4 regions of the Cryobacterium sp. TMS1-13-1 genome follow, and region 4 is predicted to be linked to each of the others. Evidence: predicted binding sites of a transcription regulator. Region 4 holds the regulator's gene; each other region holds the start of a gene.
The links. The regulator LexA, encoded in region 4, represses DNA repair genes until DNA is damaged. The targets are predictions, from matches to a motif close to TCGAACANNTGTTCGA.

Region 1 (5,479 bases), on a different contig from region 4:
GGTCTCGACCCATGAGGGCGGGTTCGCGATGCTGTTGAGCAGGCGCGCCCGGGAGCCGGGGAAGGCCCCGTCCAAGGCGTTACGAACCTCTGGTCCGCTCTCCAGCAGCATCGTCCCGTACGGCGGTGCGTCGACGTAGGCGTTCAGGCTCACCCAGGCCGTGTCCTCGGGAACAGAATAGTAGTAGTCCTTGATCGAGTTCACCTGGAAGGTCGAGATGAGGCTCATCGCGAAGGCGGCGACGAAAACGCAGCTCATGATGGCAGCGAGGGCCGGCACGCTGCGCCCGGGATTCCGGGCCACGTCCCGGGTCGCCAGTCTGGCGCCGGGGCCGAACCGTGAGGCGAGCCCGGCGGCCCAGCGCAGAATCAGCGGAGCGAGGAACACCGCTCCGAGCTGCATGATCACCGGCCCGGCGATGATCAGGCCGATTCCGAAATTGGCCAGCCACGCCTGATAGACGGGGAGGTACGCGGCGAGCTCGACCAGTCCGCCGGTCACAGCGACGATCGCACCGAGGGCCAGCAGGATGATCCCGGCCATTGAGCGTCGCCGCGTCGGGCGCGGCGGACGTAGGGCGCCGCGGAGCGCTCCCAGAACGTCGATCCGGCCGGCTGCCCGGGCCGGCACCGCGGCAGCGCACCAGCCGGCGAGAACGGCGAAGGCCGCGATGATCAGCAGCGACAGCAGATCGAGGTGAAACCCCGGATACCGCGCCGCGCTGCCGTTCGCCGAAATCTGCATGAAGATCCATGCGCCGGCCAGGCCGAGCACCGTTCCCAGGCCCGCTCCGACGGCGCCGAGGATGACGCCGCCGAAGGACATAACGCGAAACAGCATCCGTTTGTCGCCGCCGACGCTGGCCAGGGTTGCCAGGGTGCGCTGCTGGGTTCGGGCGCCGACGGTGAACGCGGCGCCGGCGAGCAGGGCCATCTCGAACAGGGCGAAGCCGCCGAGCAGAATGAGGAATGAATCAAAAAAGCTCAAGGAGACGGTGCCGTCCAGGGGATAGCTGCCCACCGGCGGCGGGTCGAGCAGCACGGAGCGGGAGAGCACGGTGGCGCCGCGCGGGTTGAGGTCGCCGATCTGGCTCCAGGTCAGCGGTGTGTCGGGCAGATACCACTCGGTCAGCAGGTCGGAATCATCGGGCAGGACCCCGTCGAAGGCGCCGGGGAGACCGTAGAACGAGACCGCCGCGTCGTCGAGCCAGGCGCTTCGGATCGTGCCGACGATGGTGAACTTGCCGGGCTCGGGGGCGGTGATCACAGCCGTCGACCCGACCGTTGCCCCCAAGCGGTCGAGCGTGGCGGCGGTTACCATGATCTCGCCATCATTCGCGGGTGCGGAACCGCTGGTGACATCCCATTTTCCGGCGAAGGACGCATCCCACGGCTGTCCCTGCACCGCAGTGAAGGAGCCGAGTCCGTCCTTCGTCTCGGCGACGATGTTGGCCTGCCTTATGGACAACAAACGGGTTCCGGCTGGGAACACCGCGGCGGCGGTGACGGGCTCCGGCTCGATGGACTGCGCGGCTTCGCCGTTGAATGCCTCGTCGCTCGGCCCCCAACTGCGGTCGTTGAGCGGGTCCTGGGTGAACTTCGGGTCGGGCGACGCGACGATCATCACCCGCGCCTCTGTCGAGCCGAGTTCGAGCATGACCCGTTCGGCCGGGGAGGCGGTGTTGCTCGCGTCCACCGTGGTGATTCCGACCAGTCCGGCCACGGGAATGGCCACGAGCAGCGCGATCAGCGCGCTGCGGCCGCGGGATTGCAGGGCCATTCGCCGGGCGATCCGAAACGCGATCCGGGTACTACCCGAACGCTTCCCGCCAAGCGAACTCGGCTCAACGCTCATGCCGGCAGCCCGCTCAGCAGGCTCGACACAGCGGATGCCCGCGACTCGTCCACGATCCGCCCGTCGCGCAGAAAGACGATCCGGTCAGCCCAGGCCGCGTGCCGGGCATCATGGGTGACCAGAATGCCGCCGGCACCGGCGTCGACTCGCGAGCGGAGCATCCGCAACACAAGCTCGCCGGTCGTGCTATCGAGGGCGCCGGTGGGTTCATCGGCGAGAACCAACGACCGGCCGCCGACGACGGCGCGGGCGATCGCTACCCGCTGCTGCTGGCCGCCCGACAAATCAGAGGGAAAATGCTGGGCCCGGTCACCGAGCTCGACGATAGTGAGCGCATCGAGGGCTGGACGGTGCGCTTTCTTTGACGTCCACCCGTCGAGTTCGAGTGGCAGGCTCACGTTTTCGAGCGCGGTCAGCGAGGGAATCAGGTTGAAATCCTGAAACACGAAGCCGAGGCTGCGCCGGCGCAGGGTCGCGAGTTCGCGGGCCGAGAGCTGGCTCAGCCAGTGCCCTTCGACGACGACCTCCCCGGCCGTCGGTGGGGTGAGTCCGCCAGCCACCGTTAGAAGGGTCGATTTTCCCGAACCGGATGCCCCCATCACGGCCACGAGTTCGCCGCGGCGCACCGACAGGTCGACTCCCGCAAGCGCGGTGATCGCGGTCTCGCCGCGGCCGTACTGCATCGAGATGCCGTCGAGCTGCAAGAGAATGTCGGAGCCGGTCATGCGTTGGCCGCCGCAGTCTTGGCCGGGCGACCGCGCTTGGGCACCTCGGTGTTGAGCGGCAGCGGAGCGGCCAGGCCGGCCGCGCGTGCTTTGGTCAGCCGGTGCTCCGAGTGGTCGAGCCAGCGAGCTTCAGCCTCGGCGGCGAAGATGAGCGAGTCGATCACGAGCAGCCAGGCCAGCTGCTCGGATGATTCCGGGTCGGCGGTCGCGTTCTTGGTGCGGGTCAGTTCCTGCAGGGTGCGCATGGTGGCGGTGCGCTGTACCTGAATCACCTGGGCGATGTCGACGCCGGGCAGCGTTATGGCGATCGCGAGCTTGATGGCGAGCTCGTCACGGGTGGCCATTGTGCGCACCACGGGGGAGCCGAGCCAGCCGGCGACTTCCGCGCGTCCGGCATCCGTTATCTCGACGTAATTCTGACCGTCGGCGTCGATATCGGCCTTCTGCACCAGACCGTCGCGCTCCAGCCGGTCGAGGGTGTTGTAGATCTGGCCGACGTTGAGCGGCCAGGTCGACCCGGTGCGACGGTCGAATTCGGCCCGCAACTGGTAGCCGTAGCACGGCCCCTGGTTCAGGATGGCGAGCAGACTCTGGCGAACAGACATACGACCTCCGGCAATTCAAACGGCTATTAGTCACCGAGTATATACATACTCCAAAATAATATTGAGTTGTGCCGGTGTTCGCTCTCGGCGATGCTTGCTGTCAGGCACTGTCAGCGGCGTTGCATAGACTCAATGAGTGTCGATTACCAAGGTAGAAACAGGTCCCAAACTCAGTGTGCGCGGAGCCCGCGTACACAACCTTCACAACGTAGATCTGGAGATTCCGCGCGATTCGCTCGTGGTCTTCACCGGTCTCTCCGGTTCGGGAAAGTCGTCGCTCGCCTTCGACACCATCTTCGCCGAGGGCCAGCGTCGCTACGTGGAGTCACTCTCGGCCTACGCTCGGCAGTTCCTCGGGCAGGTTGACCGCCCCGACGTGGACTTCATCGAGGGTTTGAGCCCCGCGGTCTCGATCGACCAGAAATCCACCAACCGCAACCCGCGGTCCACGGTCGGCACGATCACCGAGATCTACGACTACATGCGCCTGCTCTGGGCCCGTATCGGCGTGCCGCACTGCGCGATCTGTGGCGAGATCATCCAGTCGCAGACCGTGCAGCAGATCGCCGACCAGCTCATGGAACTGAAGGCGGGCATCCGCTACCAGGTGGTCAGCCCGGTCATTTCGCAGAAGAAGGGCGAGTTTGTCGACCTCTTCCAGGAGCTCTCCGGTGGCGGTTACTCCCGCGCGATCGTCGACGGCACCCAGATTCAGCTGAGCGAACCGCCCACGCTCAAGAAGCAGCAGAAGCACGACATTTCCGTCGTTGTCGACCGTCTGGTCGCCGGCCCCGAACTGCTTAGTCGCCTCACCGACTCGCTCGAAACGGCGCTCAAGCTCACCGATGGCCTCGTGCAGATCAACTTTCTCGACGAGGAAGGCGACAAGGCCTGGCAAAACTACTCCGAGAAGCTCTCCTGCCCGAACAACCACCCGGTGCAGCTGACCGAAATTGAACCACGAACGTTCTCGTTCAACGCCCCGTTCGGCGCCTGCCCGGAGTGCTCCGGCCTCGGCACCCGCATGTCCGTCGACGAAGACCTGCTGCTCGGCGACCCGGACTTGAGTATCGCCGAGGGTGTTGTACTGCCCTGGACCACCCAGGGCAAGGGCCTGTTCCAGTACTACGAGAAGCTCCTCGACGGTCTCGCCCGCGACCTCGACTTCTCGCTCGACACCCCCTGGGGTGACCTGACCAGCGAGGTGCAGAACGCCGTCATGCGCGGCGATAACTTCGAGGTGCGGGTCAAATGGAAGAACCGCTACGGGCGTGAAATGAGCTACACCTCCGGCTTCGAGGGTGTCGTGCCCTACATCGAACGTCAGTACCTGCAGGCCGAGAGCGACACCCAGCGGCAGCGCTGGTCGGAATACCTGCGCGAGGTCGACTGCCACGTCTGCAAGGGCACAAGGCTCAAGCCCGAGGTGCTCGCCGTGCTCGTGCACGACGCGAGCATTGCGGATGTCTGCGCGCTCAGTTTGAGCGACGCCCGCGAGTTCATGGACCAGCTCACGCTCACCGACCGCGAGGCCGCCATCGCCGCCCAGGTGCTGCGCGAGATTCGCGCGCGCCTCGACTTTCTCATTCGAGTCGGGCTCAACTACCTTAACCTCGCCCGGGCTGCGGCGACCCTCTCCGGCGGTGAGGCACAACGCATCCGCTTGGCCACTCAAATTGGTTCCGGGCTCACCGGGGTGCTCTACGTGCTCGACGAACCCAGCATCGGCCTGCACCAGCGCGACAACCGTCGCCTGATCGAGACGCTGGTCACCCTGCGCGACCTCGGCAACACGCTCATCGTGGTCGAACACGACGAAGACACCATCAAAACCGCTGACTGGATCGTCGACATCGGCCCCGGCGCCGGGGTCAACGGCGGACACGTCGTGCACTCCGGCTCCTATGAGGGCCTGCTCGCCAACACGAAGTCGCTCACCGGCGACTACCTGGCCGGGCGCAAGTCCATCGCCACCCCGACGACCCGCCGCCCGATCGACCCGGAGCGCCTCATCGGCGTCACCGGTGCCGAGGCCAACAACCTGCAAAAGGTCTCGGTGACGTTCCCGCTCGGCACCTTCACCGCCGTAACCGGGGTCAGCGGATCCGGCAAGTCATCGCTGGTCAACGACATCCTCTACCGCGTGCTCGCCAATCGGCTGAACGGCGCCCGCAAGCTGCCCGGCAAGCACACCCGGGTCACCGGTCTCGAGCAGCTCGACAAGGTCATCCACGTTGACCAGGCACCCATTGGCCGAACCCCGCGCTCCAACCCGGCCACCTACACCGGCGTGTT
Region 2 (5,479 bases), on a different contig from region 4:
GTGTAGCGCGGGGTTCTCGACTAGGCCGCCAGGCGCGAGGTTGTGCACGAGCGCGCCAAGCGGCACCCCGACCAGCACGACGATGACCATGACGATGCCGACCATGATGAGGGTGTCGATCAGCGCCGGGAACACGAGCGCCGGGATCTCGGCGTTCGGCACGTTGTTGTTCGTCGGAAGGGCCGTGCGGATGCCGGTGGCGAGCACGCTCAGGGCAGCGCTCATGCAACACGCTCCAGTGCGGGCACTGTGGACGAGATCGAGGCCGCCGGGGTTGTGTCGCCTGCCGCAGCCGGGGCGGACGCATCCGCGGACGTCGAACGCCCGCCATCCGAGGACCTCGAAGACTCCTCCGCCGACCGGTCGGCCAGAGCCGCAGCCTCCGGATCCTCGGGCACGGGCCGGGCATCCAGCCCCAGGCGGCGGGCAGTCTCAACAAGCAGGGCCGGGTCGACCGCGCGCACGCCGATGTTCGCGTGCCCGACCGTCTGGCCGGCGACGGTCTCGATCGACGCGCCGAGCACGGAGACCGGGGCGTCGAGCTCGCTGGCCAGCCGTAGCACCCAGTCGGCCGGCACCGCGCCGGAGGTGTAGCTCACGAACCAGTGCGTCTCGCCCAGCTGCGGTGTGGCGTGCGGGCGGGCCGGGCGGAGGGCGCGGCCGAGGGCGGATGCCGGGTCGCGCAGCAAGTCGACGATGCGCCCGGACTCGACGATGTGGCCGTGGTCGAGACGGGCGACGGCGTCCGCAACCTGGAGCACGGTGTCCATCTCGTGGGTGATGAACAGGATGGAGAGGTCGAGGTCGTCACGAAGCTCCTTGAGCAGGGAGACGATGGATGCCGTCGACTTGGGGTCGAGGCCGGATGTCGCCTCGTCGGAGAGCAGCACCTGCGGGCGCAACGCGAGCGCGCGGGCGATACCGACGCGCTGGCGCTGGCCGCCGGAGAGCTGGTGCGGGTAGTGTCCGGCGCGGTCGGAGAGCCCGACGCGGTCGAGCAATTCGGCGACGCGGCGCTTCGCCTCGGCGGTGGTGACGCCGAGGTATTCGAGCGGTAACGCGACATTCTGGGCCGCCGTGCGACGGCTGTAGAGGCCGTCGGACTGGAAGATCGTTCCGATGCGGCGGCGGGCCGCGCGCAGCTGGCGCTCGCCGAGCTGGGAGAGGTTCTCACCGTTGACAAGCACCGAACCGGACGTGGGCCGCTCGAGCAGGTTGACGCACTGCGCGAGGGTCGACTTGCCGGCGCCGCTCGGTCCGACGACGGCGAAGATCTCGGCGGCGTCGACGCGGAAGTCGAGCCGGTCGAGGACGACCGTCGCCTTGGCGCCGTGACCGTAGACCTTGGTCAGTTGTTCGATGCTGATCATGGCCGTGAGCCTATTGTCGGCGCGGCGCGGCGCCTAACCGCGGCGAAACAATGTTGCGTCGCGTGACGATGTGTGACGCGAACGACTTCCGCTGGTTGAGCAGGTCTCGGAGCGATCGTCTCGAAATCAGAAGATGCGGCGGGGTTTCGACTCGTGCCAGAGCGCGTTGCTCAACCAGCAGAAAACAGCCCGGGGGTCGTGGTGGTCTCGGTACGAAAAGTTTCCAGCGGCGCTTGGGTTTGCGGCTGGGGTCGATGCTCGCTGGTGGGGCGAACCAGCGCACGTTGTCGACGACCTGCACCCTTCAGCCTCTATGGATCACGTGGTGGTGGCTGGGGCCGGGCAGCGTGCCGTTGTCGTTGTCGATGTCGGTGAGGCCGCCCTTGCGCCAGGGCACGACGTGGTGCGCTTGGGTTAAATGCGGTGGCACGGTACAGCCGGGGATGACGCAGCCGCCGTCGCGGGCGGCCAATGCGCGGCGCTGACTGGCGGTGAAGAACCGGTTGCTGTCGCCGAGGTGCAAAACCTGACCCTTGTGGCCGAACAACACGGGCTGATACCCGCCGGCGCAGAGCAGCTCATCGACTTGTTTCACGGTGAGGGGTCCGTCGATGCCGTCGATCCAGCCGGCGCCGCGGTCGGCGAGGAGGTCGTTGATATTGATGTGCACGAGTACCGTCGGTGCCGCGCCGCCCATCGTTGGGGTGCCCGGCTGCCGGGCGGCCGCTTCGAACACCGCGCGGAGGATCCCGGCCTGCTTCTCACTGATCGACCGGGTATCGGCGGGTTCCTGCGGGCAGAGGCTGAGGGCCTGGCCCGCGTTTGCTCCGGTCCGCTCGTCGTAGCCCTGTTCGCAGCCCTGTTCGTAGCCCTGGGCGTGGCCGATCGGGCCGTTCTCGTCGTCGGCCTGCCCGTGCTGGCCCCCGGTCTGCTCGCCGCTTTCGCAGTGCTCGACCGGGACGTTGTTCGAGGCCTGCGCGCCACGGTCATCGTTGGCGCCAATCGCGAGGACGTCGCTGGCGCTGCTATCAGTGCTGGTGCTTGCTTTGCTGTCATTACCGTCGCTGTCCGTGATGCCGTCGGTTTCATCGTTGTGCGTGCTGTCCGCATCGGATAGTTCGCACGGTTCGGTCTCGTGGAAGGCGACCGTGGCTCGGGGTACCGCGCCGGGAACGGGGTTTACGGCAGCGGAGGAGAGGTAGGCGTCGAAGACGGTGCCGATGATGGCCCGGTCGAGAGTGGTCAGCCAGCCGTTCAGGCTGTAGCCGCCGTTATTCAGTCCACCGAAGGCGAACCAGCTGCGCCGTTCCGCCGTGGCCTCGCCCGGCGCGCACCCGTCGGGCGCGAGGCGCGCCTGCCACGCGATGCCCTGCTGCCGGAGTAACTCCGGCGCAAATGCGATACCGGCGCCGGGCAGTCCCTCGGTCTCCGGGGTGATGGCGCCGGACGCGCTCGCTACCAGGGAGCGTTCGACGCGGTCGAGGTCGTCCACCAGCACCGAGGCGCGTAGGCCGTCGAGCACGGACACGATGACGCGGGCTTGCTCGACACCGAGCTCCCCGCCCTGCAGCGCCTCACCCACCACGGGGTAGGTCGGTGCGAGGGGCCGGCCGAGCAGCATCCGCTCGCCGGCATTCTTACCCAGTGACGCGCGCTGCCGCACCTCACTGCGGGACAACCGCGCCAGGGTGGACACCAGCACGAGGCCGCTGCGGCAGCCGAGCCGGCGGGCCAGAGACACCGCGCCAGCCGCTTCTATCTCGGTCTGATCGGCGGTCATCGTCGCGGCAGTCGTGGCCACGGACGCATCAAGGTATTCGGAGCGGCGCAGCACATCCGTCGTCGACAGCACCCGGGCACCATCAACAACCCGGCCGACGCTCTCGAGGGCGAGCAATATGCTCAAGGATTCTTCATCACCCAGCGACCCGAACGACACCGAACCCAACGCTTTCAGGAGAATCTCCCGAGCCTGCCCGACCGCCACAATGACAGCATTCGGACTGGCCTCACCGGTGTTTTCCATGAACATGGGCGCCATTGCCTCCTTCGCAACGATTCTACTCCGAATCGAATACAAAAGCGAGAGCAACTCATTTTCGATTTGTGCGGAGAAATTTCAAACTCCAGTGGTCCGATCCGCAGTTCTACGTGATTCACCTTTGAATAAGCGGGATCTCACTGGCGGTCATCATTTGAGGCGGTTGGTCAAGTTGATAGTAAATCGAATATATAAATGAAACTTTTACACTGTTTGTTTACATGGCCAACACTGCGGAGTAATGCATTCCACACCACACTTCGGGTGAGCTGCGATACCGGGCCGAGGATCGGACAGTGGACCCAGCCATCGCTGGGCCCGGAATAGGGCGTCTCTGAGATGCGGCGAGGCCGGGAGCGCTGAGACGCCCGGAAGTGGTGCACTGGGAACGCCGCGGACCCGTGGCGTGCAGCGGCAAGGTGGAAGGCCGTGGATCTTCCCGTGAATCGATTCCGACTACACCGGGTTAGAGCATCTGTCCATACCTGAACACCTGTTGGTGCGGAGAATGGCGATCACTTGCGGCTGTCCTGCTTGATGGTGTTTGATGCCAGTAGAGGAACCCATTTTCGGCGCCCAACTGGAAATATCACCACAAGTGGTCGACCGAGCTTTCAGGGTGTGCTAAATTTGTTCTTGTAGCGCGGGGTGGAGCAGTTCGGTAGCTCGCTGGGCTCATAACCCAGAGGTCGTAGGTTCAAATCCTGCCCCCGCAACAGATGCCCCCGGAACCCTTGGTTCCGGGGGCTTTTTTGTGCCCGCCGTGGCAGCTTCCGACCAGGACGCCCACCGCTCGTCCGCTGATCCAACCCGTCGAGATCGCCATCGACCAACGCGAGCAAATGTTGCCGACTCGGCCATTCTGCTGATCGGGCCGGACCGTCCGCGGATCGAGCATGCCTATCCGCAGATCGAAATGTCGACAAGCGCGATCCGAGGCTGGTCCAGATCGCCATCGACCACGGGCGCAATCAGGGTGACCCGTCCGTTCCGCATCCGCTCTAAAATATCGACTTGTGAATATGTCATGACATTAAGCGTAAAGAGCGCTACTGTGGAGATACCGGCGACCGCGTCGGTCCCTCCTAGCTCAGAAAGTTGTACATCGGAGTATGACGACTTCACCTCGCACCCCGCACGATGTGCTGACCATTGGCCGCGTCAGCGTTGACATCTATCCCTTGCAGGATGGCGTCGGCCTCGAAGACGTCTCAACCTTCGGCAAATACCTCGGTGGCAGTGCCACCAACGTTGCCGTAGCTGCGGCGCGGCACGGACTGAACTCGGCCGTGGTCACCCGCACCGGAAACGACCCGTTCGGCAACTACATCCACCAGGAACTCCGCCGCCTCGGCGTGAGCGACGAGTACGTCTCTGGAGTGCCCGACCTGAACACCCCCGTTGTGTTCTGCGAGATCTTTCCGCCGGACGACTTTCCGCTCTACTTCTACCGCGCGCCGAAAGCCCCCGACCTCGTCATCAACCCCGACGAACTCGACCTCGAGGCCATCAAGAAAGCCCGCATCTATTGGTCAACCGTGACCGGCCTCAGCGAGGAGCCCAGCCGATCCGCTCATTTCTCTGCCTGGGAAGCTCGCGGTCGTAGCCCGCTGACCATTCTCGACCTCGACTACCGACCCATGTTCTGGGCATCGCCCGCCGAGGCCAGCGCCCAGGTGGCACTCGCCCTCGGTCATGCAACGGTCGCGGTCGGCAATAAAGAGGAGTGTGAGGTTGCCGTCGGTGAGACCGAACCGCTGCGCGCCGCCGACGCCCTGCTGGAACGCGGCATCGAACTCGCCATCGTTAAACAGGGTCCCAAGGGCGTGTTGGCGAAAACTCGCACCGAAACCGTCGAGGTACCGCCGTACTTCGTCGACGTCGTCAACGGCCTCGGCGCCGGCGACAGCTTCGGCGGGGCACTCTGCTACGGGTTGCTGCAGGACTGGCCGCTGCGCCGCATCCTGCAATTCGCGAACGTGGCCGGCGCCATCGTCGCCAGCCGCCGGGAATGCTCGACCGCCATGCCCACGACCAATGAGGTCGAAGAGATTCTGAAGGGACTGCC
Region 3 (5,479 bases), on a different contig from region 4:
CGCCAGGTCTGTGGGTCGGTGAAAGTGGCCGCAACCGAGGCCACGAGCAGGGTCACGACGCCGGGGGCGAGCAGCGGCCACGAGCCGTACCAGCCGGCTGGCCAGCCGGTCACCGTGCCGTCTTGCCCGCTGCCGCTGTCTGGCTGCTGGCGGGCAGCATCCGCTCGCGCACCAGTCAGGACTACGGCGCCGGCCACAATCAAGAAGAACCCCAGCGGCAGGGAGAACCACTCGACCCGCAGCTCGCGCGGACTCCACGCCACGATCGCGGTGAGGAACGCGATCGCGAAGACGAACCACACGGGTGGAAGGCTGCTCGGCCGGTTACGCAGCCGCCAGGCGATGACGACGACGGCTAGGAGGTAGGCGAGCATGAGGGACCACATCATCCAGATCGTGAACCAATCGCGCTCGATCGAGGGCCAGGTGGCGACTGCGACGTAGACCGCCGTGGGCGCGTACAACCAGCGGGTGCGGGCCAGCCGCGACCCCTGCGGGGCGATCCTGAGCATGGCTAGAGCGCCGAGGGCTGCAGGCAGTGCACCGGCGAGGCCGATTGCGAGGCTGAGCAGAACGAGCGGCACTCCACCGGCCAGGATCGGGTCGGCACCGAGACCGAATCTCGCCCCCTGAATGGCACCGGCCGCCCCGGCAGCGATCGCGACCCCCAGGGTCGGCCATTGCAAGACTCGAAGGTATTCGGCGCGCGCGGAAGCGCCCCGGCCGAGCAGCATGCCGAGGCCGAGCAGAAGCCAGGACGCCGCGATCAGGCCGTAACCACGCCACGGCGCCAGCGCGGCCGTTCCCGAGCCGGATACTGTCACAATCACCAGGATGGGTGCGACGGCCACGACCAGAATCGCGTACCACGCTGGCGCCGCCACCCGACGAAGGAACGTTGCGGCGATGGCGCCGATCGAACCGAACGATGTGGTGAGGCAGAGCAACGCGATCGTGCCGATGCCCAGCAGGTCGAGCGCCACGCCGAAGACGAACAGTGCGTAGGCATAACCTGCACCGACGTGCAGAAATCGTGCCCGGGTCGGCACGGTTCGCGCGACGGCGGCGAGGGTCGCGACGATCGCGATGCCCGCCCAGACCGTGACAACGTCATCGACCAGGGAGCAGACCGTGGCCAGCAACACCGCGAAATGGGTGCCCAGCACGAGGGGTAGCCGCATCTTCAGGGCGGCGTTCCCGATGCGCGGAACAGCGACGAGCGCGACGCTCGCCGCCACGGCCAGGCCCAGGGCGATCGCGATGCGCGACCACAGGGGCATAACGGGCTGACAGGCAAACGCCAGCCCGGCGAGGGCGGCGAGCCAGATCGCAATCGAGCCGGTCCACGCGGCCAGCTTGGGGGAAACATCCGTTCTGGCGCCATCACGGTGCCTGCTTATTACCGAGAATGCTCCGAGTCCGGCCGCCATGGCGCACAGGCCGAGCACAACGGCGAGAAAGCCGTGCGGGGGCATGAATCCGGTCGCGCCGCTAGTCTGAGCCGGTCAGTGATGTGAGCACCGTGACGGCCCCGATCAACACCGCGGAGAGAACGGGCACGAGGACACTCACACCCGCAACCGCGAGCACGCCGCCCAGGAATGCTCGACGGTCGAGGGCGTGGGCTCTCGGAGCGAGCGCCTGGAGCACGAGCAGTGCGGCGGCCCCCGCTGCGGGGGCGACGGCCTGGTACCACTCGCCCGCGCCGTGCGCGCCGAGGTCGAGTGCGAAGGGCAAACTGACCGCGGCCGCCATCGCGGCGGCACCGGTGACGGCGCTCCAGAAGATTTTGGCGAGCTGCCGGGTCGTGAGCAGGGCGAGAACCGCGACGGCGGTCAGCACGGCGGTAATCGTCAACCAGTACTGGGTCGTGCTGGTGAATTCGATGAAGCCTATCTGGGCCAGCAACCAGCTGGCTCCGAGAAAGAGGAGCGTGACCAGGCCGACGATCACACTGCGCAGGGCGTGATCCCTGAGGTCGGGGTTGAAGAAGGTGAAGACGATCGCCGAAATCGCGAACAATCCAGCGCCCGCGACTGCGAGCACTGACTGCACCGTCGCGCTCGACCGCGAAATATTCGGGGTCGCAGCGCCCGCGCCAAATTGCGCGGGCATCCGTTGTGGAATCGGTGCCGATGTCGGTACGGCGCTGTCTTCGGTTTCGGTCGCACGGGACGGATGCGCCACGCGAACGAGTGCCTCCTGCCGCCTGACGAGCGCCCCAGCAGCAGCCCCGGAGGCGGACCAGAGCTCGGCCGCCGCATCGCCAACCAGTTCGGCGCCGCATTTGCGGCACGGGGCCGTTTTCGGGATCCGTCGCAGCTAGGCGTCGGAGACGCCGGATCGTAAATTCTGTTCACGAGGCTGGCTGCTTTTGAGCGCAAGTCGCTGTTCCTGAATGATGCGGCCACCGCAGGGCTGCCCGGTAGGTTCAAACCTTCCGCATGGGCGGACTGCGCGCGAGCCTGGTACGGGAGCGCCGCGTGGGAGCGGCCTGTGAGGCAAAAAACCGCGATCAAACGGCTCTTAAAACATTTCTTTGGGTATTCTTTGCGAGTTTTCGCCGATTTAGTGCTTGTATGCGTGATTTTTCCTCGGGAATGTCGGTGGTCGGGTGTTGGGTTGAATTATGAACAACGTGGCGCTGGAGCTCACCCGGGTAGCGGCCGCTGTCGCCGCGCTCGGTGGCTCCAGTGCCGAGTTCGGCGGCCTGTCCGATGCGGCGGTGCTCGCGGCGCGTGGTCCGATCGCCGACCTGTTGCGGCTGAGCAATACGGTCGCGGCGTTGCTGGCAGGCACGATCGCGCGCAGGTCCAGGCCGGAGTTGGGTCAGTCGGGGTTGGCGGCGCGGTACGGGTTTGGTAACCCGACGCTGATGGTGCAAGACGCTACCGGGCTGAGCCGCATGGAGGCCGGCCGACTGCTGGCCGTGGGCGTACTGATGAACGACACCGAAACCGCTGAACGGCGGGCGGCCGATGCTGCCCGGGAGGCTGAGCTGGCCGCGCAGGTTGCCGCCGAAGCAGCGGCGGAAGCCGAGCGGGAGGCTGCTCGTGAGGCCGCACGGGAGTCGGAGCGGGCGGCGGCGTGGGCGAAGTTGCACCCGGATCTGCCGCCGCTACCCGTGGCCGTGCCCCGCCCGCTGCCGTCAATCGTGCCCGTGGTTGTGGTTGAGCCGGTGGTGGTGCCGTGGCAGGCGCCGATCATGCACGCCGTGGCCGACGGTACGTTCTCGCCCGGCGTCGGTGACGCCGTGCTGCGCGGGCTGGGCACCCTGGATCAGGCGATCACGGCCGAGAAGCTCGCCGCCGCGCTGCGAGTGTTGCTGGTGCAGGTGCCGGGGATGAATACCGAGCAGGCCTTCAAGCGGGCGCGGCGGTTGCGGGATGACCTGGACGCGGCGGGTATTCTGGCGCGGGAGAAGCAGGCCCGGGATGACACGACGTGGTCGTTGTGGCGGCGGGCCGACGGCATGGTGACTCTGCACGCGCTGTTGGCGCCGGAGCAGGGCGAAATGTGGATGGCGACGTATGACGCGCTGACGAGTCCGCGTCGCGGCGGGGTACGGTTCGTCGATCCGGAACGTGCGGGGTGGGCGCAGCGCGTGAAGGACGACCCGCGCACCCTGGACCAGATCGCCGCGGATTCGTTCACCCAGCTGCTCAAGCTCGGCGCTGACGCCGACCCAAACATCATGTTCGGCGGCCGCCGTCCGGTCGTGCAGATCATCGTCACCGAACACGACTGCCCCACCACCACCCCCGACCCAACAGCCCGCTCGGCCGCTGGCCCTGCAATCACAACGGGACCAGCCACTGGCCCTGTCCGCGCAGATGGCCCGGTAACCGGGTCGGGCGCGCCGACTAGCACAGCACCCGCTCCGGTCGCATCGACCGCCCCGATCGCGCCAGAGGCCCAGGCGACCGGGAGCACAGGGACCAGCGGTAGCACCGAAAACCCTGCGAACGCTCGGGGCGCCGACAAGGCGCCGAGTGACACAGTGGCGGGCAGCGGAACGGGCCGGATGGCGGCCCCCGGGCGGAGCACTGAAACCACAAATTCTACCGAACGCGCTAGCTCCCACCCCGTTTTCGGCTACCTCGAAGGAAACCCGGCGCCGGTGTCGGCAGAGACGATCGACCGGCACCTCTGTGACACCGGCTACCTCGGCATCTTGTTCAGTGAGTCCGGGCAACCACTCAACGTTGGACGAGAAGAACGTCTCTTCAACCGCGAGCAACGCCGGGCCCTCGCCGCGCGTGACGGCGGATGCCGCTGGCCCGGCTGCGACCAACCACCGTCGTGGACAGAAGCGCATCACATTGAATTGTGGTCTGATCTGGGACTTTCCAACATCAACTTCGCCATAATGCTCTGTGCGCACCATCGCCTGTTGCTGCACAACCGACATTGGAAGATCTATCTCCAGGGTGGCGAGTACTGGCTGCAACCCCCGGTCGAGATCGACCCGGAACAGACTTTGATCTACCTGCCCAGCAAGAACCCGCTCCTGCAGGCACCCGAACAGCTTGACCTTCCGACGCAGGCTACCCCCGCGGCTGGTCGAGCAGATCGCGGCAAGTTACGGGATGGCGGTCTCGACGGGCTCGACCAGCGCACGGGGGACTACCCGCGACCGGGCTACCCAAACGACGACTACCGAAACTGACCCTTCGCGTTGGCTGGTGTCCTGCGGCTGCTGCCGCCAGCTGCGCGTTACGGGGTTTCGGCCTCGATCGCTCGTTCCTCGCGCCTCGCGCCTCGACCAGAAAGACTCGCTGATCGAGGCACGAGCCTGCGAGCGATCGAGATCCGGTTGCGATGCGTTAGAAGCCGAGGCGCCCGAGCTGCTTCGGGTCGCGCTGCCATTCCTTGGCGATCTTCACCCGCAGCGACAGAAAGACGCGCTTGCCGACGAGCGGTTCGATCTGTTTACGCGCGCGGGTACCGACATCCTTCAGCCGGCTGCCCGACTTGCCGATGATGATGCCCTTCTGGCTGTCTCGTTCGACGAACAGGTTGGCGTAAATCTCAACCAGTTCCTGGTCGTCACGCTCGATGATGTCGTCGATGGTCACGGCGATCGAGTGCGGCAGCTCGTCGGTGACGCCCTCGAGGGCTGCCTCGCGAATGAACTCCGAGATGCGCGACTCGAGGGTCTCGTCGGTGACGGTGTCGGCTGGGTAGAGCGGGGCATCCGCATGCGGCAGCAGGCGCAGGAGTTGGGTCGCCAGGGTGTCGAGCTGGATTCGGCTGGTCGAGGAGATCGGAACTATGGCCTCCCAATCCCGCAGCTGGGAGACGGCGAGCAGCTGATTGGCGACGTTGGTCTTGGAGGATGCATCAATCTTGGTGACGATGGCGACCTTTTTGGCCCGCGGGAAGGCATCCAGTTGCTCGTTGATGAACTTGTCTCCCGGGCCGATCGGCTCGTTGGCCGGGATACACAGGCCGATCACGTCGACGCCGGCCAGGGTTG
Region 4 (5,479 bases):
GGTCGCTCGTGAGGGTGACCTCGGCGCCGGCCAACTCGAGCGCCTTGACCGCGGAGTGCACGTTTCCGGTTCCGTAGTCGAAGACAACAACCTTCGTCATAGGGCTCCCTTGGTCGACGGGATACCGTGCACCAGCGGGTCGAGGACCTTGGCGAGTCGGAACGCGCGGGCGAAGGCCTTGAATTCGGCCTCGGCAATGTGGTGCGGATCGCGCCCGCCGAGCACGGTGACGTGCACGGTCAGGCCAGCGTGAAAAGTAATCGCTTCGAAGACGTGACGCACCATGGAACCGGTAAAGTGTCCGCCGATGAGGTGAAATTCAAAACCGGCCGGTTCGCCCGTGTGCACGAGGTAGGGGCGGCCGGAGATGTCGACCACGGCCTGGGCCAGCGCCTCGTCGAGGGGCACGAGGGCGTCACCGTAACGGGAGATACCCGATTTGTCACCAAGGGCCTGACGAATGGCCTGGCCGAGCACGATTCCCACGTCTTCGACGGTGTGGTGAACGTCGATTTCGATGTCGCCGGAGGCGCGCACCGTGAGGTCGGTCAGGGAGTGTTTGGCGAACGCCGTCAGCAGGTGGTCGAAGAACGGAACCGAGGTACGGATGTCGCTGACGCCGGTGCCATCAAGGTTCAGCGACAGGTCGATGCTGGATTCACTCGTCTCCCGTTGCAGGTGTGCGACGCGGGGCACGGGAATGTCAGCAGGTGAGCTCATGGACCTAGTTTATTCGGCTTGGGCGGGCGCAATTTGACCGGGGCCGCCACTGCGACCAAGTCGGGCGATGGCGTCGAGGAACAGGGTCGTCTCCTGTTCGGTGCCGGCGGTCACGCGCAGGTGGTGGGCGATGCCCACATCGCGAATGAGAATTCCCTCAGCCAGCAGCGCCTCGAAGGTCTCGTGCGGGTCGGCTACTCCCCCGAACAGTACGAAGTTGCTCCAGCTGCGGTGCGGGGCATAGCCCAGGCCCTTGAGCTCGACAACGAGCCGATCGCGCTGCCCCCGAATGTCATCGACCATCGCGAGCATCTCGGCGCTGTGAGCCAGGGCCGCGTTTGCGGCCGCCTGAGTCAGGGCCGAGAGGTGGTACGGCAAGCGAACCAGACGCAGGGCATCCGTTACGGCCGGATCGGCAGCCAGGTATCCCACACGGGCACCGGCGAACGCGAAGGCCTTGCTCATCGTGCGAGAGACGAGCAGGCGTTCCCGGCCAGGCAGCAGGGTGAGCGCGCTCGAGGTGCCGACCGGAGCGAATTCGGCGTAGGCCTCGTCGACCACGACGATGCCGTCGGTCGCGTCATAGGCAGCGGCGATGGTCTCGAGGGAGAGCGGCGTACCGGTGGGGTTGTTCGGCGAGCAGAGAAAGACGATATCGGGCTTGGTACGCGTGATCTCGCTCACGGCGGTCGCTGGCGACAGCTCGTAGTCGGCGTCGCGGGCACCGGCAATCCAGGTGGTGTCGGTTCCCGACGCGAGGATCGAGTACATCGAGTAGGTCGGGGCAAAGCCCAGCAGGCTGCGTCCCGGTCCGCCGAAAGCCTGCAGCACCTGTTGCAGCACCTCGTTGGAGCCGTTGGCCGCCCAGATATTCTCGGCGGTCAGTCCTTCGCCGAGGTAGCGGGCGAGCGCCTCGCGCAGGGCAGTGAACTCTCGATCGGGATACCGATTCACCGAGCGGATGGCCTCGGCCAGGCCGGCGAGGATGTCGCGGGCCACCGCTTCAGGAATGGGGTGCGTGTTCTCGTTCACGTTCAGGGCCACTGGAACATGCAGTTGCGGAGCACCGTAGGGTGTCAGGCCGTGCAGGTTGGTGCGGAGGGGAAGATCTTCGAGACTGGTCACCCTCTCCATGCTAGGGCCCCGTACTGCTACCCATCACTACTTAGGAGTTGGCGGGGATTTCCAGGCGCTGGCCCGGCTGCAGCGTTTCCACCGACAGGGCGTTGATGCGCTTGATGTCGGCGACGACGTCGCGCGGGTCGGCGGCGGGAAAGTTCTCTTCAGCAAGGTTCCAGAGTGTTTGGCCGGGTTCGACCGTGATGAATCGGGCTGAACCGACGTCGGTCGGTGAATAGGCCAGCGTGGCCACGATGCCTGAGTCGGTTGTGTACGACACGAGATCGATGCCGGTAGCGTTCCCGGAAGCTCCGGCCGCACCCCCATTGACGGCGAACGCGAGGGCGCCCAGAACGACGGGCAATGCTGCGAGCGTGGTGAGGACGACTCTCCCACGCCGGGTGAGGCGAAGACGTGTGACGGGCGGGAAAGAAACTGCGGGGGCAAATGCTGTGGTCATGTCAAACCTCCAAGGTAGGCGGGCTGCGAGTCTCGTATTCGGCCCTCGGCCGGGAGAGCCGAATACGAAACTATGTTCCGAATATAACTTCGAACAATCGAACATGCAAGCTTTTTCTCGTCTCTGCCCGGAAAATCGCGCAACACACTCGAATAAGTGTTTGTTTCAAGGCCGAGAACTGGATAAACTTTCGATAGGTCAATTGCTTGATTGCTACTCAACCAGACACCACCGACATTCCCGCGAGACGTCCTCTAATCTGCGCGGGACCGACTCAAGGAGCGCTCCTCGTGACACAAAGCACCAGCGGTACCCGCGACAAGGGCGGCACTCGGCGCCGCAAGAGTTTGAGCCCGCGCCAGCTCGCCATCCTCGACGTTATTCAGCGTTCGGTCAGCTCGCGCGGCTACCCGCCGAGCATGCGTGAAATCGGTGACGCCGTCGGCCTCGCCTCGCTGTCGAGCGTGACTCACCAGCTCAACCAGCTTGAGTTGAGCGGCTATCTGCGTCGTGACCCGAATCGTCCTCGCGCACTCGAGGTACTCATCGAGATTCAACGCGCGCCCGAAGACGTCGGAACCGGCGACCAGGACAGTTTTCACCCGGGCGTGCAGGTCGGGGACGCTGCGATGGTTCCCCTCGTCGGTCGAATCGCTGCCGGCATTCCGATCACGGCAGATCAGCAGATCGACGAGATCTTCCCGCTCCCCCGTCAGCTCGTCGGCCAGGGGGAGCTGTTCATGCTCAAGGTCGTCGGTGAGTCGATGATCGATGCGGCGATCTGCGACGGTGACTGGGTTGTCGTTCGCCAGCAGAAGACCGCTGAGAATGGCGAGATCGTGGCTGCCATGCTCGACAACGAGGCCACCGTGAAGGTACTGCGCAAGCGCGACGGCCACACCTGGCTGCTGCCGCGCAACAGTAACTTCGAGCCCATCGTCGGCGACTACGCCGACATCCTCGGCAAGGTCGTCGCCGTACTACGCTCGGTCTAGCGAGTCAGCTTCAAGCAAAGAAGAGAACAGGAACACGGCGTGAGGCCCGACCACTAACCGGTGATCGGGCCTGAAGACTGCCGGCTGGCTCCAGGTACGCGGGTGAGCTACCGGGTGAGGCTAGCTCTCAGATCGGCAGCGCGGCGATCGCGCACCACCCGGGTCGCAGCCAGCATGTTGTGCAGGGACTGCACCGTCTCCTCGTAGCCACGCGTCTTGAGCCCGCAGTCCGGGTTCACCCAGACCTGGCGTTCGGGGATGGATTCCAGGGCGGTGTCCAGCAGGGTCGTCAGCTCGTCGACGCTGGGTACTCGCGGCGAGTGGATGTCATAGATGCCGGCCCCGATGCCATGGTTGAACCCGCCGGCCTCAATCTGCTGTACCACCTCCATGCGCGAGCGGGCCGCCTCGATGCTCGTTACGTCGGCGTCGAGGTTGCGGATAGCCTCGATGACGACGCCGAACTCCGAGTAGCAGAGGTGCGTGTGAATTTGAGTCGCTTCCGCGACCCCGGCCGTGGCCAGCCGAAAGGAGCCGACCGACCAGTCCAGGTAGTCGGCGTGGTCCTTCTTCTTTAGCGGCAGCAGCTCCCGCAAGGCCGGCTCGTCGACCTGAACGATCTTGATGCCCGCAGCTTCCAGGTCGCCGATTTCATCGCGCAGGGCAAGGGCGACCTGGCGAGCGGTCTCGCCAAGCGGCTGGTCGTCACGCACGAACGACCAGGCCAGGATCGTCACCGGTCCGGTGAGCATGCCCTTGACCGGCTTGGCTGTCAGGCTCTGCGTGTACACCGACCAGTCCACCGTGATCGGGGCCGGGCGCGAGACGTCGCCCCACAAAATGGATGGCCGGGTGCAGCGGCTGCCGTAGGACTGCACCCAGCCGTTCTCGGTCACGGCGAACCCGTCGAGGTTCTCAGCAAAGTACTGCACCATGTCATTGCGCTCGGGTTCCCCGTGCACGAGCACGTCGAGTCCGATCTCTTCCTGCAGGGCGACGACGCGGCCGATTTCGGCGCGCATCAGGTCGCGGTAGTCATCGGCTGGCAGGTTCCCTTTGAGGAACTGGGCGCGTGCCCGGCGAATGTCTGCGGTCTGCGGGAAGGATCCGATCGTGGTCGTGGGCAGCGACGGCAACTGCAGCGCAGCATTCTGAGCAGTCAGGCGATCGGCGTAGGCGCCACGGGTGAAATCGGCGTCGGTGAGTGCGGCCGAACGCGCTCGCACCGAACCGTCGCGCACTCCCGGAGCGGCGAGACGCGCGGTCAGCGCGGCAGCAGCATCCGCGAGCGGAATGGCAATGGCCGCCCGTCCCGCAGCGAGGCCGAACGCGAGGGTGGCAACCTGGCCCACCTTCTGGTCGGCAAAGGCCAGCCAGCTGGTCAGGTCGAGCGGCAACGAGGTCTCATCGAGCACGTCGTGCGGCACGTGGAGCAGCGACGTTGAGGTGGATACGGTGACGGAGTCGGACAGCGCGCGCACGCTCTCGGCGCGCTCAAAAGCGCTGGCGAGGTCGCCGCGCCAGATGTTATGCCCGTCGATCACCCCGGCAACGAGGGTCTTGGCGGCCAGCCCGGGCACCGCCTGCGGCAGGGTGCCCCGAACCAGGTCGAGGCCGATCGCCTCGACGGTAGTGCCGGCAAGAACCGGCAGGGCATCATCGAGACTGCCGTAGGGCGCCGCGACAAACAGGGCGGGGCGGCGACTGAGCCGACCGAGCACGCCATAAGCGGATGCGACCGCCGCCAGCGTGTCCCCGCGTGGCACATCGATCGATTCGCTGACCAGTCCCGGCTCGTCGAGCTGCACCCAGTCGGCGCCGGCATCCGCTAGCCGCGATAGCAGCGCTGCGTAGACAGGAAGGAGGTCGTAGAGCCGGGACAGCGGGGAGAACCCGGCCGGCGCCTCATCGCTAGCCTTGCTGAGCAGTAGAAAGGTGACCGGACCGACGAGCACCGGACGGGTGAGGAAGCCGGCCGCCTTGGCCTCGAGAAACTCGCGCACGATGCGGTCACCGGCCAACGAGAACACGGTCTCCGGGCCAATCTCGGGCACGAGGTAGTGGTAGTTCGAGTCGAACCACTTGGTCATCTCAAGCGGCAGGTTCTCGCCCTCGCCGCGAGCCAGGGTGAAATACCCGGCCAGGTCGATGGTTCCATCAGCACCGACGAGCGAGGCAAACCGGG

Region 1: a site for LexA is predicted at 3,200-3,215, ahead of uvrA (excinuclease ABC subunit UvrA). Genes of this name have one in related genera too.
Region 2: a site for LexA is predicted at 3,595-3,610, ahead of E3T31_RS03325 (HNH endonuclease signature motif containing protein). Genes of this name have one in related genera too.
Region 3: a site for LexA is predicted at 2,528-2,543, ahead of E3T31_RS12800 (DUF222 domain-containing protein). Genes of this name have one in related genera too.

Annotation. Positions count from the first base shown of each region.
Region 1 is NZ_SOGX01000010.1:681,658-687,136, reverse strand. It holds gene E3T31_RS12610 (FtsX-like permease family protein) at 1-1,779, opposite strand, end outside; gene E3T31_RS12605 (ABC transporter ATP-binding protein) at 1,851-2,579, opposite strand; gene E3T31_RS12600 (PadR family transcriptional regulator) at 2,576-3,184, opposite strand; gene uvrA (excinuclease ABC subunit UvrA) at 3,321-5,479, shown strand, end outside.
Region 2 is NZ_SOGX01000004.1:330,510-335,988, forward strand. It holds gene E3T31_RS03315 (methionine ABC transporter permease) at 1-207, opposite strand, end outside; gene E3T31_RS03320 (methionine ABC transporter ATP-binding protein) at 222-1,370, opposite strand; gene E3T31_RS03325 (HNH endonuclease signature motif containing protein) at 1,675-3,411, opposite strand; tRNA gene E3T31_RS03330 (tRNA-Met) at 4,054-4,127, shown strand; gene iolC (5-dehydro-2-deoxygluconokinase) at 4,524-5,479, shown strand, end outside.
Region 3 is NZ_SOGX01000010.1:733,602-739,080, forward strand. It holds gene E3T31_RS12790 (SCO7613 C-terminal domain-containing membrane protein) at 1-1,475, opposite strand, end outside; gene E3T31_RS12795 (hypothetical protein) at 1,492-2,187, opposite strand; gene E3T31_RS12800 (DUF222 domain-containing protein) at 2,630-4,669, shown strand; gene era (GTPase Era) at 4,827-5,479, opposite strand, start outside.
Region 4 is NZ_SOGX01000005.1:145,530-151,008, reverse strand. It holds gene hisH (imidazole glycerol phosphate synthase subunit HisH) at 1-100, opposite strand, end outside; gene hisB (imidazoleglycerol-phosphate dehydratase HisB) at 97-720, opposite strand; gene E3T31_RS04535 (histidinol-phosphate transaminase) at 730-1,854, opposite strand; gene E3T31_RS04530 (LysM peptidoglycan-binding domain-containing protein) at 1,886-2,299, opposite strand; gene lexA (transcriptional repressor LexA) at 2,590-3,294, shown strand; gene metE (5-methyltetrahydropteroyltriglutamate--homocysteine S-methyltransferase) at 3,402-5,479, opposite strand, start outside.